Regions from separate parts of the Pseudomonas sp. GW821-FHT09C08 genome, predicted to be linked through region 3. Evidence: predicted binding sites of a transcription regulator. Region 3 holds the regulator's gene; each other region holds the start of a gene.
The links. The regulator FliA, encoded in region 3, starts transcription of late flagellar genes. The targets are predictions, from matches to a motif close to CTAAAGTTTNNNNNNNNNNNGCCGNTAA.
Positions count from the first base shown of each region.

Region 1: a site for FliA is predicted at 2,539-2,566, ahead of AC07OJ_RS20785 (methyl-accepting chemotaxis protein). Genes of this name have one in related genera too.
Region 2: a site for FliA is predicted at 1,918-1,945, ahead of AC07OJ_RS07540 (flagellar protein MotY). Genes of this name have one in related genera too.

Region 1 is NZ_JBWKPG010000005.1:637,082-642,280, reverse strand. Features, by position in the region: gene AC07OJ_RS20800 (TonB-dependent siderophore receptor) at 1-813, opposite strand, end outside; gene AC07OJ_RS20795 (FecR domain-containing protein) at 905-1,888, opposite strand; gene AC07OJ_RS20790 (sigma-70 family RNA polymerase sigma factor) at 1,885-2,400, opposite strand; gene AC07OJ_RS20785 (methyl-accepting chemotaxis protein) at 2,679-4,559, shown strand; gene AC07OJ_RS20780 (SRPBCC family protein) at 4,605-5,063, opposite strand; gene AC07OJ_RS20775 (amino acid adenylation domain-containing protein) at 5,083-5,199, opposite strand, start outside.
Region 2 is NZ_JBWKPG010000002.1:205,847-211,045, reverse strand. Features, by position in the region: gene AC07OJ_RS07545 (argininosuccinate synthase) at 1-804, opposite strand, end outside; gene AC07OJ_RS07540 (flagellar protein MotY) at 946-1,854, opposite strand; gene pyrC (dihydroorotase) at 2,011-3,057, shown strand; gene rnt (ribonuclease T) at 3,054-3,725, shown strand; gene AC07OJ_RS07525 (peroxiredoxin) at 4,407-5,009, opposite strand.
Region 3 is NZ_JBWKPG010000004.1:491,627-496,825, forward strand. Features, by position in the region: gene flhF (flagellar biosynthesis GTPase FlhF) at 1-984, shown strand, start outside; gene fleN (flagellar synthesis regulator FleN) at 1,091-1,924, shown strand; gene fliA (RNA polymerase sigma factor FliA) at 1,921-2,661, shown strand; gene AC07OJ_RS16935 (chemotaxis response regulator CheY) at 2,832-3,206, shown strand; gene AC07OJ_RS16940 (protein phosphatase CheZ) at 3,225-4,013, shown strand; gene AC07OJ_RS16945 (chemotaxis protein CheW) at 4,025-5,199, shown strand, end outside.

The sequences.
Region 1 (5,199 bases), on a different contig from region 3:
GCCGGGCGAACTGCGTCCATACAGCACTGAAGAGGGGCCCTTGAGAATGTCCACGCGTTCCAGAAAGTACGGATCCACCTGCATCGTGCTGTACGTACCGCTGTCCCCCATGGACTTCAGCCCATCAAGGTAAATGTTATCCACAGAACCATCGTTGAAGCCGCGCATTGCCACATAGTCATATCGATGAGTGGCGCCGTATGGGTTGGTCAACACGCCAGGGGTGTAACGCATGGCTTGCGCAACCGTCTGTGAGCCCTGGTCGTCCATCTGCTCGCGCGTGACGACCGAAACCGTTTGCGAGGTTTCCAGCAACGCGGTGCTGGTCTTGGTCGCGATCTGGCTGTGAGTCGCGTTGTAGCCTTCCATGCTTCCCAGTGCGTTACCCAAGGCAAATCCCTTGATATCAGTGGTCGGTAACGTGAGCGCAGTACTTTGCGGCGTCGCCTGCAGCACGAAACTGACACCGTCTTCGGAAATAGCCTGCAAGCCGGAGCCGTTGAGCAAATGATTCAGGCCCTGTTCGGCGGAGTACTCGCCCTGCAGTCCGGTCGATTGTCGGCCCTGAGTTTGCGCAGGCGTGGCGGAAAGAGTGATGCCTGCCTGCCGGGCGAACTGATTGAGCGCGTCGCTCAGCGGCCCTGCGGGAATCTCATAGTGTTGACTGACCTGTACGGCAGCTGCCTCTGCGGCCATGCTGCTGGTCGATACCACGCTGATGCCCATCGCTGTCGACAGCATTGCCGCGCGTACGGCTTTCCTCAATAACGGGTAGGAAGAGTTGGAAGAGTTGCGGGGAAAACGCACAGTCATGATCAAGGTCCGTAGAGGCCGGTGAGGGCAGATTGAAGGCTTACTGTCTAAGCCGGTCTCACGGGAAAAAGCCGCCAAAAAAGTCAGCAGATCAGACAGACCGCTCAAGGCTTACCCACCAACGTGTGCGATAGCGCACCTGGACGGGCAGGGTCTGCGGCAAGATCGCCAGCAACTTGTCGGTGTCTTCCAGGCGGAAAACCCCCGATAGCCGCAGGTCGGCGACATCTGCCGAGCAACCCAGATAGCCATGACGATAACGTCCTACTTCCGCTAGGAAATCAGCCAGGCGCATGGCACGCGTCACGATCAGCCCATCAGCCCAGGCGCTGATGTCCATATCCAGGGGGGGGACAAGGGTGGCCTGGGTCGGGCTCACGAGGTAGTTTTCGCCCGCGTGAACCTGCGTTGACAGGCCATCTGCCTGGTGCGGGGAATGAATGGCGACATTGCCGCTGACCACACTCAGCCGCGTGCATTCGCTGTCTTGGCGTACGGCGAACCGGCCATCGATGCCTTCGAGCAAGCCGTGGCGGGTTTTCACCAGCAACGGCGTGGATGCGGCCGCGCCGCAGGTCACCAGGATTTCGCCGCGCAGCAGGGTGATCAGGCGTTGCTGCGGGTTGAAGTCCAGGTCCACTGCACTGTCAGTATTGAGTTGCAGGCGGGTGCCATCCGGCAACTGGATGCTGCGCCGTTCGCCGGTGGCCGTAGCGAGGTCGGAGGTCCAGCGCTGCCAGCCGGTGAGGTCGCGACTGATCCAGGCCGCGGATCCGAGCAGCACGACACCCGACAACAGCTTCAGCGCCTGCCGTCGTCCCAGCCCCTGTGCACTGCTCTCAAGTGCCCTATGCGCTCCGGGAATCGCCGTGAGTTGGCTGCTCAATTCCTGTTGCAGCGCCTGCACCCGTTGCCAGGCCAGTTCGTGGTCGAGGTGAGCGGCGCGCCAATGCTCACATTGCGCGCGCAGGCGCACATTGGCGCGGTTGTTACGCAGGCGCAGTGCCCAGCTGATAGCTTGTTTGACCACCTGGGGATCCGGCCCGGAACGCGCGACGTTATCCATCGGCGTCATGATTCATACCGCAGCACGTAACAGTGGTAGAGCGCTTCGGCGACGTATCGCTCGACCGAGCGCAGCGACACGTCCATCTGTTGCGCGATTTGCTTGTAAGTCAATCCATCGCACTGAGCCAATAGAAAAGCCTTACGCACCTTTGGCTTCAGTCCTTCAAGAAGCCGGGCGACCTCTTCCAACAACTCCAGCACCAATGCCCGCGCTTCGGCACTCGGGGCCAATGCTTCCGGCAAATGGGCGATGGACTCAAGGTAGGCCCGTTCGATCTCCTCGCGACGCCAGTGATCAATCACTAAGCCGCGTGCGATGGTGCGCAGGAAAGCCCGAGGTGCCCTGAGTTCAAACCGTTCGGTTTTCTGCAGCAGCCGCACAAAGGTGTCTTGAGCCAGGTCTGCAGCATCCGCAGCATTCCCCAGGCGCTCGCGCAGCCAGGTCTTCAGCCAGTGGTGATGGGTGCTGTAAAGCGTGTGCACGACATTTTCACACGCGAGGTACTCAGAAGACGGCATTCAAACTGACCTGGCCAAACGTTACAAATGATAATTAGTCGCATTGTTTGGGAGGCTGAAAAAATTTGCAACTCTGATCCTTGTATGACAACCACTTGTCGGTTTCCTACGCAAAATAAGGATCCTTCTCACAATTTCCTAAGTTTTGCCTGGGCCTGGCCGAAAGCCTGACGAGCCATGCGTGCACCGAAATAGAGCAGCCCCAGAAGCTGCCTATACCGTACATGGAATGTTCCACTCGGCACGCTCACCCCCCTTTGGCAAAAGAAGTCGATGAAATGAATCTCAAATTCAGTCATAAAATTCTGTTGGCCGCGTCAGGCGTCGTGGTTCTGGCCTTCGCGTTATTCACCCTCTACAACGACTACCTGCAACGCAGCACCATCAAGCAGAACCTGGAATCGTCTATCCAGCAATCCGGTGAACTCACTGCCAGCAGTGTGCAGAACTGGCTCAGTGGTCGAATACTGGTGCTCGAAAGCCTGACGCAAAACATTGCCCATCAGGGCAGTGGTGCCGACCTCCCAGGATTGGTCGATCAGGCGGCCTTCACCTCCAACTTCCAGTTCACCTATGTCGGGCAAACCAACGGTGTGTTTACCCAACGTCCTGACGCGAAGATGCCCGACGGCTATGACCCTCGCCAGCGCCCCTGGTACAAGCAAGCTGTGGCCGCCGATAAGCCCATGCTCACGCCGCCGTACATGGCCGCAGTGGGTGGGCAGATCGTAACCATCGCCATGCCGGTGAAAAAGAACGGCGAATTGCTCGGTGTGGTCGGTGGCGACCTGAGCCTGCAGACCTTGGTGAAGATCATCAACTCGGTGGATTTCGGCGGTATTGGCCACGCGTTTCTGGTCAGTGGTGACGGCCAGGTCATCGTCAGTCCGGATCAGGACCAGGTGATGAAAAACCTCAAGGACATCTACCCAGGCACCCACGTCCGTATCGAGAAAGTCAGCCAGGATGTGGTCCTCAATGGTCAGGACCGGATCTTGTCATTCACCCCTATCAGCGGGTTGCCGGGTGCAGATTGGTACATCGGCCTGTCGATCGATAAAGACAAAGCCTACGCACCGCTGGGTAAATTCCGTACTTCCGCACTGATCGCCATGCTGATCGCCGTGGTCGTCATTGCTGTGCTGCTGAGCTTGCTGATCCAGGTACTGCTGCGCCCTCTGACTACCATGGGTGTGGCCATGCAGGACATTGCCCAGGGCGAGGGCGATTTGACCCGCCGCCTGGCTGTCACCAGCAAGGATGAGTTCGGCGAAGTCGGCAGTGCGTTCAATCAGTTCGTGGAGCGCATTCACGCCTCGATTTCCGAAGTGTCTTCGGCCACTCGCCAGGTGCATGACTTGTCGCAGCGCGTGATGGCGTCTTCGAACGCCTCGATCGTCGGCTCCGACGAACAAAGCGCCCGCACCAATAGCGTGGCCGCCGCAATCAATGAGCTGGGGGCGGCCACTCAGGAAATCGCACGTAACGCCGCCGACGCTTCCCAGCATGCCAGCGGTGCCAGTGAGCAGGCCGACGATGGCCGCAAAGTGGTGGAGCAGACCATCCTGGCGATGTCTGCGCTGTCGCAGAAGATCAGCCTGTCCTGCACGCAGATCGAAACCCTGAATGCCAGCACCGACAATATTGGCCACATCCTTGATGTGATCAAAGGCATCTCCCAGCAAACCAACTTGCTCGCGCTCAACGCCGCCATCGAAGCGGCACGTGCTGGCGAGGCCGGGCGTGGTTTTGCGGTGGTCGCCGATGAGGTCCGCAACCTGGCTCACCGTACCCAGGAGTCGGCCGAAGAGATCCACAAGATGATCACCTCGCTGCAAGTGGGCTCGCGTGAAGCGGTGACAACCATGAATGCCAGCCAGGCATCCAGCGAAGAGAGCGTAGAAGTCGCCAACCAGGCCGGTGAGCGCCTGGTCAGCGTGACGCAGCGGATCGTCGAGATCGATGGCATGAACCAATCCGTCGCCGCGGCCACCGAGGAGCAGACCGCGGTAGTGGAAACGCTCAACGTCGACATCAACCAGATCAACCTGCTGAACCAGCAGGGTGTGGCCAACCTGAATGAAACCTTGAAGGACTGCGATGCGCTTTCGCAGCAGGCCAATCGGTTGAAGCAACTGGTCGATAGCTTCAAGATTTGAACCGCTGATCAACCTGGCAGGCGCGGAGCATTCTGCTCCTGCCGCTCAACCCAGCAACCGCCGCACATTCTCCAGCGCACTGTCGGCGAACCCCTGCAAGAACTGCTCGAATCCAGCCTGTGCTGCATCCATGGGCTCGGCAACGAGGGTCCAGGTCACCCTGGAACACTCCGTACCCATGGCTTCCACCTGGATGGCCGCCCACAACCTGGCCACGCCCAGCGTGTTGTAGAGGGTGGTCCAGGTCATGTGCATGGCATGTTCGTCGCGGCTGTTGAGTTGCTCCACGACACAGTGGCCGTCGCGGAAAAACTTGCGGCGTAAAGCGCCCACGCCGGTGCCGATCATTTCGATATGCGTGAGCGCCGGGATGAACACGTTGAAGCCGGCAAACTGCCCCACCATGCTCCACAGGCGGGCGGCAGGGCAGTCGACCACGACAGAGGCCACGATCGGCGGGGCGCTCGGGTTGCGGATTAATGTATCGGGTTGCAGTGGTTTCATGAGGGTGTCCTGAGGCGTTTCAAAGAAAGCCGATGGCCTTGAGGTAGTTGCAGCCTTTGCTCAGCAGTGCCGCGTCTTTTTCCGGGTACTGCTCCCCCATCTGCCGGACGCCTTGCCGCGCGTTGTCATGGCGAAT
Region 2 (5,199 bases), on a different contig from region 3:
CACGTAGCGGTTCTCGACGATGTCGAGACGGCCGATACCGTGTTCACCACCGATACGGTTCAAGGTCGCCAGCACGGTGGCCGGGGTCATTTCGACGCCGTCCAGTGCGACGATGTCGCCGTTGCGGTAGGTCAGTTCCAGGTATTGCGGCTTGTCAGGTGCGTTCTCCGGGGAGACGGTCCAACGCCACATGTCTTCTTCGTGCTCGGTCCAGGTGTCTTCCAGCACGCCGCCTTCATAGGAGATGTGCAGCAGGTTGGCATCCATCGAGTACGGGGACTTCTTCTTGCCGTGACGCTCGATCGGGATCGCATGCTTTTCAGCGTAATCCATCAGCTTTTCACGCGACAGCAGGTCCCACTCACGCCAAGGGGCAATCACTTTGACGCCTGGCTTGAGGGCGTAGGCGCCCAATTCGAAACGCACCTGGTCGTTGCCCTTGCCGGTAGCACCATGGGAAATGGCGTCGGCGCCGGTTTCGTTGGCGATTTCAATCAGGCGCTTGGCGATCAGCGGACGTGCGATGGAAGTACCCAGCAGGTACTCGCCTTCGTAGACGGTGTTGGCGCGAAACATCGGGAAGACGAAATCGCGGACGAATTCTTCGCGCAGGTCGTCAATGTAGATCTCTTTCACGCCCATGGCTTGCGCCTTGGCACGTGCAGGTTCGACCTCTTCGCCCTGACCCAGGTCAGCGGTGAAGGTCACCACTTCACAGTTATAAGTATCCTGCAGCCACTTGAGGATCACCGAAGTGTCCAGGCCGCCGGAATACGCGAGAACGACCTTGTTTACGTCGGCCATGCCATCACTCCACGGGGTTGTACGGAAAGCCGTCGATTCTACCGACCAAAACCGTGAATTTACAGAGGCGCGACAGCAAATGAAGATAAAGCGACAGATTATGTCGAGTGAGCGACCGATGGTCGCATCACAGGGACGGGCTTATGACGTGTGTGCCGGGTTGCTCGGCGCAGTAGCCTGGGGCGCCGGTTTCTCGGGAGCGGCCACGCGCTCCAGCTGAATATTCACGCGGCGGTTGCGCGCCCGGTTGGCCGCATTGGTGTTGGGTGCCAAGGGATAGCTTTCACCGTGGAAACGCATGGTGATTTGCGACTCCTGGATACCATTGGCCTTGAAGTAATCCATCACCGCCAACGCGCGGCGGCGCGAGACATCGCGGTTGGTGAGGCGATTGCCACTGTTGTCCGAATGCCCGTTCAACTCGATATGGTTGACGGTGGGATCCGCCTTCATGAACGCAAGAATCACCGACAGTTTTTTCTTCGCGGCCGCATCCAGTTCGATGCCGCCACCGGGGAAACCGACCTCGGTCTGCTTGACCTGATCGTAATTCATCGGCAGCAACTTGGTGGTACACAATTGATAGTCGTTGTAGGCCTTGTTGAATTTCACCGGCAACAGGCGAATTTCCGAATAGCCGCCTTCGCGCCCGTAATGCCGCACGGTCGGGCTGCGTCCTTCCAGCAAACCGGTGAACAAGCGCCCGGCCTGGGCCTGAGAGCTGTTGAAGAGTACATCGCCACTGCCTGCCCGCACCGCGCCAAGGTTGATATCGCCCCGGCCCGGTTGCCAAGGGGCAGCCGCCGCCAACAACGTGGCCGAGCCCGCGCCCAGCGCGCCGCTGTAGGCTTTCAGACGAAATGTTGCCTGCTCGCCGGCCCGGCGCACGAACTCACCCGAGCCGAAATCAGTGATTGGCTGGGTCAGGCGGCACTCGAACTGATCGCCTTCCACCTTCCACTCAATATTCTCCAGACGTGTCTGGAACGTGAGGGCCATCGCAGGCAGGCTGGCGAACACACTGAGCAGGGCTAGATAATGCTGGCGCACGGGAGGCTCCACTGGTTTCTACAACACTTCAAAGCGTCATACATCGTTAAGGCATACCTAGGGCTATCGGTTGCATCCGGCAAAACTTGATAGCGAGTGCCTGCAAGAGTCTTTTCCGGTAGCATTCCCACCAGATTGACCCGCCTGGAATCCCCAATGTCCGACCGCCTGACCCTGCTGCGTCCCGACGACTGGCATATTCATCTTCGCGATGGTGCTGCGTTGCCTCAAACCGTGGCCGATGTAGCGCGCACGTTTGGCCGCGCCATCATCATGCCCAACCTGGTACCTCCGGTGCGCAACGCCGCTGAAGCCGACGCCTATCGCCAGCGTATCCTCGCTGCGCGGCCGGCCGGCAGCCGCTTTGAACCGTTGATGGTGCTCTACCTCACCGACCGCACCCAGCCTGAAGAGATTCGCCAGGCCAAGGCCAGCGGTTTCGTGCACGCCGCCAAGCTGTATCCGGCGGGCGCGACCACCAACTCCGATTCCGGCGTGACCAGTATCGACAAGATCCTGCCGGCCATCGAAGCCATGGCGGATGTCGGCATGCCGCTGCTGATCCACGGCGAAGTGACCCGTGGTGATGTCGACGTGTTCGATCGCGAGAAGATCTTCATCGACGAGCACATGCGCCGCGTGGTCGAGCTGTTCCCGACCCTGAAGGTGGTGTTCGAACACATCACCACGGCCGATGCGGTGCAGTTCGTCACCGAGGCTTCGGCCAACGTGGGCGCGACCATCACTGCGCACCACCTGCTCTACAACCGCAACCACATGCTGGTGGGTGGGATTCGGCCGCATTTCTATTGCCTGCCGATTCTCAAGCGCAACACCCATCAGGTCGCCCTGCTGGATGCCGCGACCAGCGGTAATCCGAAGTTCTTCCTCGGCACCGACTCCGCGCCCCATGCCCAACACGCCAAGGAAGCCGCGTGTGGCTGTGCCGGCTGCTACACCGCGTATGCCGCCATCGAGTTGTATGCCGAAGCGTTTGAACAACGCAACGCCCTGGACAAGCTCGAAGGTTTCGCCAGCCTCAACGGCCCACGTTTCTACGGCCTGCCGGCGAACACCGACCGCATTACCCTGGTCCGTGAAGACTGGACCGCCCCTGCCAGCCTGCCGTTTGGCGAGCTGACTGTTATCCCGCTGCGCGCCGGTGAAACACTGCGCTGGCGCCTGCTGGAGGAAAGCAAGTGAGTGAAGACCATTACGATGACGAACACGAGCACAGTGGTGGCGGCTCCCGTCACCCGATGGCCGAGCGGTTTCGCGGCTATCTGCCGGTTGTCATCGACGTAGAGACCGGCGGTTTCAATTGCGCCACCGACGCCTTGCTGGAAATCGCCGCCACCACCATCGGCATGGATGAACAGGGTTTTGTGTTCCCGGAGCACACCCACTTCTTTCGCGTCGAGCCGTTCGAAGGCGCCAATATCGAAGCAGCAGCCCTGGAATTCACCGGGATCAAGCTCGATCACCCACTGCGCATGGCGGTGAGTGAAGAAGCGGCGCTGACCGATATTTTCCGCGGCGTGCGCAAGGCGTTGAAGGCTAATGGCTGCAAACGCGCAATCCTGGTAGGCCACAACAGCAGCTTCGACCTGGGTTTCCTGAATGCTGCCGTGGCGCGCCTCGATATGAAGCGTAACCCGTTCCACCCCTTCTCCAGCTTCGACACCGCCACCCTCGCAGGCCTGGCGTATGGCCAGACCGTACTGGCGAAAGCCTGCCAGGCAGCCGGTATCGACTTTGACGGACGCGAAGCCCACTCGGCGCGCTACGACACCGAGAAGACGGCCGAGCTGTTCTGCGGCATCGTCAACCGCTGGAAGCAGATGGGCGGTTGGGAAGACTTCAACGACTGACGGTGCGGTTGTGGCGCCCTGCTTGCTCTGATGTGGCGACCTGCTTGCCCTGATGTGGCAAGCCGGTTTGCCCTGATGTAGCAATGTGGCTGCGCTGTTGTGGTGAGCAGGCTTGCCCTGCGTTGGGCTGCGTAGCAGCCCCATTGGCACCCACAGGGTTTATCAGGTAAACCGCGGTGTCTGGTTTTGGGGCCGCTGCGCAGCCCAACGCAGGGCAAGCCTGCTCGCCACAAGAAGCCTGCTCACCACGAAAGGCTTGTTCCCCACAAGAAGCCTATTCAATACAAGAAGCTTGTTCCTCCACGTGGAGCCGCCTCACCACGGCCTGCTTACCCTACTGTGGCCATCGGGTTGCTGTGTTGTGGTGAGCAGGCTTGCCCTGCGTTGGGCTGCGCAGCAGCCCCATTGGCACCCACAGGGTTTATCAGGTAAACCGCAGTGTCTGGTTTTGGGGCCGCTGCGCGGCCCAACGCAGGACAAGCCTGCTCGCCACAAGAAGCCTGCTCACCACGAGAGGCTTGTTCCCCACACGAAACCTATTCACCACGAGAAGCTTGTGCACCACAACGGCCTTGCTGACCACAAGCAGCGCACTCGCGACTCAAAGCCAGTCACACGGCTGAATCCCGCGCATAAAAAAACCGGCCTTCTCAGGCCGGTTTTTTTTACCGTGAAACTGGCTTACAGCTTGCCAGCGTTCTCGGTCAGGTAAGCCGCAACGCCTTCTGGCGAAGCGTTCATGCCTTTGTCGCCTTTTTTCCAGTTGGCAGGGCAGACTTCGCCGTGCTCTTCGTGGAATTGCAGAGCGTCGACCAGGCGGATCAGCTCTTCCATGTTACGACCCAGCGGCAGGTCGTTGATGATCTGGGAACGTACAACGCCCTTGTCGTCGATCAGGAACGCGCCACGGAAAGCCACGCCGCCTTCGGACTCGACGTCGTAGGCCTTGGCGATGTCGTGCTTCATGTCGGCCGCCATGGTGTATTTGACTTTGCCGATGCCGCCATCATTGATGGCAGTGTTGCGCCAGGCGTTGTGGGTGAAATGGGAGTCGATGGAAACGGCAACCACTTCTACGTTGCGCGCCTTGAAATCGTCCATGCGGTGGTCCAGAGCGATCAGCTCCGAAGGGCAGACGAAGGTGAAGTCCAGCGGGTAGAAGAATACCAGGCCGTATTTGCCTTTGATGGCTTCAGACAGTTTGAAGCTGTCAACGATTTCGCCATTGCCGAGGACGGCAGGTACGTCGAAATCCGGGGCTTGTTTGCCGACGAGTACGCTCATTGGTTATCTCCTGATAGTAGGGTGACGATTGAAGTAAAAGGACCGGCCTCAAGTCTGCCGCATTCAAGCGACAGGCCCGTGACGCAGTCACGCTTCGTGAAGACCGAGCATCATACACTGAAAAAACCGTTCGTCAGTGCGTGCGCAATGCCTGCGAATACCCTACGAATCTACTTTGACAATCATTCTC
Region 3 (5,199 bases):
CCCCCGCGTCCTGCAGCGCCGGCCCCGGCCGCCGCAGTCGACCAGCGCGTGTTCGACTCGATGCGCTTTGAACTCAATGGCCTGCGCGAGCTGCTGGAAGTGCAACTCGGCTCTCTCGCCTGGAACCAGCTGCAAGGCAGCAAGCCGCAACAGGCCAACCTGTGGCGTCGTCTGCAACGCATCGGCCTGTCCGGCCCGTTGTCGCGCGACCTGCTGGCCCTGACCACTGAAATCGAAGAACCTCGCCAGGCCTGGCGCATGTTGCTGGCCCACTTGGCGCGGATGATCGTCACGCCGGAAATCGAGCCGCTGGAAGAGGGCGGTGTGATCGCCATGGTCGGCCCTGCCGGCATGGGCAAGACCACCACCCTGGCCAAGCTGGCCGCCCGTTACGTGCTCAAGTACGGCGCGCAGAATATCGCGCTGGTGAGCATGGACAGCTACCGTATCGGTGCCCAGGAGCAGCTCAAGACCTTGGGTCGGATCCTCAATGTGTCGGTGACCCATGTCGACCCGGGCCAATCCCTGGCCAACGCCCTCGACCCGCTGCTGCGCAAGCGCGTGGTGTTGATCGATACCGCCGGCCTGCAAGCCAGCGACCCTGCGTTGCGCATGCAGCTGGAAAGCCTGGCCGGGCGCGGCATCAAGTCGAAAAATTACCTGGTGCTTGCAACCACCAGCCAGAAACAGGTTCTTACCGCTGCGTACCATAGCTACAAACGCTGCGGCCTGGCCGGCTGCATCCTCACCAAGCTCGACGAAACCGCGAGCCTGGGCGAGGTGTTGAGCCTGGCCATCAGTCATGAGTTGCCGGTCGCCTACCTGACCGACGGCCCGCGGATTCCGGATGATCTGCATCTGCCGCGCCGTCATCAGTTGGTCAGCCGTGCAGTCAGCGTGCAAATGCAAGAAGAGCCTAGCGAGGAAGCGATGGCCGATATGTTCGCCGACCTCTATCACAGCCCGGCAAAGCGGGTGGGTTGAGGGCAGGATGAACACCGTGAAATGTACCTACATCGATGGTCTGCAAGCGATTCACGCGGCCAAGCCATGTAGCCTGCGTCTAAGCAAGACAAGGTAAAGAAATAAAATGGGCAGCATGCATCCCGTACAGGTGATCGCGGTGACCGGCGGCAAAGGTGGCGTCGGGAAAACTAACGTGTCAGTGAATTTGTCCCTGGCCCTGGCAGAGCTTGGCCGTCGCGTCATGCTGCTGGATGCTGACCTGGGGCTGGCGAACGTCGACGTTCTGCTGGGGCTGACGCCCAAACACACGCTTGCCGATGTGATCGAAGGGCGCTGCGAGCTGCGCGACGTGCTGCTGCAGGGCCCTGGCGGTATCCGCATCGTGCCGGCCGCCTCCGGCACCCAGAGCATGGTGCACCTGAGCCCGGCGCAGCATGCCGGCCTGATCCAGGCGTTCAGCGATATCGGCGACAACCTCGACGTGCTGGTGATCGACACCGCCGCCGGGATCGGCGAGTCCGTGGTCAGCTTCGTGCGCGCTGCGCAGGAAGTCCTGTTGGTGGTCTGCGATGAACCCACCTCGATCACCGACGCCTATGCCCTGATCAAATTGCTTAACCGTGACTACGGCATGAACCGCTTCCGCGTGCTGGCCAACATGGCCCAGAGTCCACAGGAAGGGCGCAATCTGTTCGCCAAGTTGACCAAGGTCACGGATCGCTTCCTCGATGTCGCCTTACAATACGTCGGCGCAGTTCCCTACGACGAGTGTGTACGCAAGGCTGTGCAAAAGCAGCGTGCAGTCTACGAAGCGTTCCCTCGTTCCAAATGCGCCTTGGCGTTCAAGGCTATTGCCCAGAAGGTCGATACCTGGCCGTTGCCTGCCAACCCTCGGGGGCATCTGGAGTTTTTCGTCGAGCGATTGGTGCATCAGACGAGCGCAGGACCGGTGCTATGACATCCAGCGGCTACAACCTTTACAAGAAATCGGCACGTGACAGCCAGGGTGAATTGATCGAGCGCTATGCGCCGCTGGTCAAGCGCATCGCTTATCACTTGCTGGCACGCCTGCCCGCCAGCGTCCAGGTCGAAGACCTGATCCAGGCGGGCATGATCGGCCTGCTCGAAGTGTCGACCAAATACGACGCGAGCAAGGGCGCGAGTTTCGAGACGTATGCGGGTATCCGCATCCGTGGCGCGATGCTCGATGAAGTGCGTAAAGGTGACTGGGCGCCGCGTTCGGTGCATCGCAATACGCGCATGGTCAGTGACGCAATTCGCGCAATTGAAGCAAAAACCGGTCGCGACGCTAAAGATCACGAAGTTGCGGCCGAACTCCAATTGAGTCTCGACGATTACTACGGGATTTTGAACGATACCTTGGGCAGCCGCCTGTTCAGTTTCGACGACCTGTTGCAGGACGGCGAACACGAAGGGCTGCACGAGGACGGCGCGAGTGCTCATCTGGAGCCGTCGCGCGACCTGGAGGATGAACGCTTCCAGGGGGCGTTGGCGGACGCGATTGCCAATTTGCCGGAGCGTGAGCGACTGGTGTTGGCGCTGTACTACGACGAAGAGCTGAACCTCAAGGAAATCGGTGAGGTCCTGGGAGTCAGCGAATCGCGGGTCAGCCAGTTGCACAGCCAGTGCGCAGCCCGCTTGCGGGGGCGTTTGGGAGAGTGGCGAGCGCGCTGACAGGCAGTGTTGGGGAGCACTGCAAACCACACCGCGAGGGTGATTGACCCTCGCGGGATCGGCCCGTGGTGCCCCCTGCAGTCCTTTTTGTGTAATGCCTGTTGATTGAAATGGCGCGTCCAGGTGCTGGGCGCGTTTAAGACTGCTTGGAGGTCGAATTGGACAAGAACATGAAAATCCTCATCGTTGATGACTTCTCAACGATGCGGCGGATCATAAAAAACCTGTTGCGTGACCTTGGGTTCACTAACACGGTCGAGGCGGATGACGGCATTACGGCGATTCCGATCCTCAACAGCGGGAGCATCGACTTTCTGGTAACGGACTGGAACATGCCGGGCATGACCGGTATCGACTTGCTGCGCCATGTGCGCGCCGACGAAAAACTGCGCAGCCTTCCCGTGCTGATGGTGACCGCCGAAGCCAAGCGTGAACAGATCATCGAAGCCGCCCAAGCCGGGGTCAACGGTTATGTGGTCAAGCCATTCACTGCATTGGCCTTGAAAGAGAAGATCGAAAAAATCTTCGAACGCATCCACGGCTAATGCCATCGCGGGGGAGCTATGGAGCATAAAGAAACGTCACAGGGAGACTTTGAGTCGACCCTGAAAAAGCATGCTCACCAGTTGGTTGACAGCCTTGAAAAAGGCCAGTTCGGCGACGCGGTGCAGTTAATCCATGAGCTCAACCAGACCCGTGACCGCGGCCTGTATCAGGAAGTGGGCAAGCTCACACGCGAGCTGCACAGTGCGATTGTCAATTTCCAGATTGACCCGCACATGCCCCAGGCCGAAGAAATTTCGCAAATCACCGACGCGACCGAACGCCTGTCCTATGTGGTCAGGCTGACTGAAGCGGCGGCCAACCGCACCATGGACCTGGTGGAAAACGCCACGCCCCTGGTCAATGGCATGGCCACCGAAGCCCAGGCCCTGAGCCACGATTGGGGCCGCTTCATGCGCCGCGAGGTGGGGGCTGAGGAATTTCGGGAACTGGCGCGTCGGGTCGACGGATTCTTGTCACGCAGCGAGCAGGAAAACCGCACGGTTTCCAGCAACCTCAATGACATTCTGCTGGCCCAGGATTACCAGGACCTCACCGGCCAGGTGATCAAGCGTGTGACTCAGTTGGTCACCGAAGTGGAAAGCAACCTGCTCAAACTGGTGCTCATGGCCGGCCAGGTAGACCGTTTTGCCGGCATCGAACATGACCGTGAAGCGATCCTCTCGGAAAAAGATCCACAAAAACATCTCGCCAAGGGTGAAGGTCCGCAGATTCATGCCGATAAACGTGAAGACGTTGTGTCAGGTCAGGATGACGTAGATGACCTGTTATCCAGTTTAGGCTTCTAAGGAGCACCCACATGAGCTTCGGCGCCGATGAAGAAATCCTTCAGGATTTCCTTGTAGAGGCCGGCGAAATTTTAGAGCAACTGTCCGAGCAACTGGTCGAGCTGGAAAGCCGTCCGGATGATGCGAACCTGCTCAATGCAATTTTTCGCGGTTTTCACACTGTAAAAGGGGGCGCCGGCTTCCTCCAGCTCCATGAGCTGGTGGAGTGCTGCCACATCGCCGAGAACGTGTTCGACATCCTGCGCAAGGGTGAGCGTCACGTTGACTCGGAATTGATGGACGTGATTCTCGAAGCACTGGATGCGGTCAACGGCATGTTCAGCGAAGTCCGCGAACGTGCCCCGATCACTGCGGCCACCCCGGAACTGCTCGCCGCCCTGGCGCGCCTGGCAGAGCCGGCCGACACCTCGGCAGCGCCCGTGGCGCAAGCTGAGCCTGCGCCTGTGGCAGAGCCTGAAGCGGACGTGACGGACAGCGAGTTCGAGCAGTTGCTCAACTCCCTCAATGCGGTGAAAGCCGAGGCTGAAGCGCCTGCAGCCGCCGCGCCACAAGCGCCGACCAGCGAAGACATTACCGACGCAGAATTTGAATCCCTGCTCGACCAGTTGCACGGCAAAGGCCAGTTCGCGGCCGACGCCGTGGCGCCTGCCGCCGCTGTGGATGCGCCTGCCGCGTCGACCAGCACCGACATCACCGATGACGAATTCGAAGCACTGCTCGACCAACTGCATGGCAAAGGCACCTTCGCGGCCGACGCCTTGCCGGAAGTCGCCGCGACTGCCACTGCGCCGGCCGCTGCGGCAGAACCTGCGGGCGACGGTCTGATCAGCGACCACGAGTTCGAATCCCTGCTCGACGAATTGCACGGCAAGGGCAAGTTCAGCGAAGTGGCTCCGGCAGCTGCCGCGACCGCCACTCCGGTGGCGGCCAAACCGGCGCCGGCCAAGGCCGCTGCACCTGCTGCTGCCAAACCGGCCCCGGCACCTGCCGCCGCCCCGGCTGCTGCCCGCGCGCCGGCGGCTGCCGTGGCCGAGAAGCCGGCCAGTGAAGCCGAAACCACCGTGCGCGTCGATACCGCGCGCCTGGACGACATCATGAACATGGTCGGCGAACTGGTGCTGGTGCGTAACCGCCTGGTGCGCCTGGGCCTGAGCAGTGGCGATGAAGCCATGCAAAAGGCCGTGTC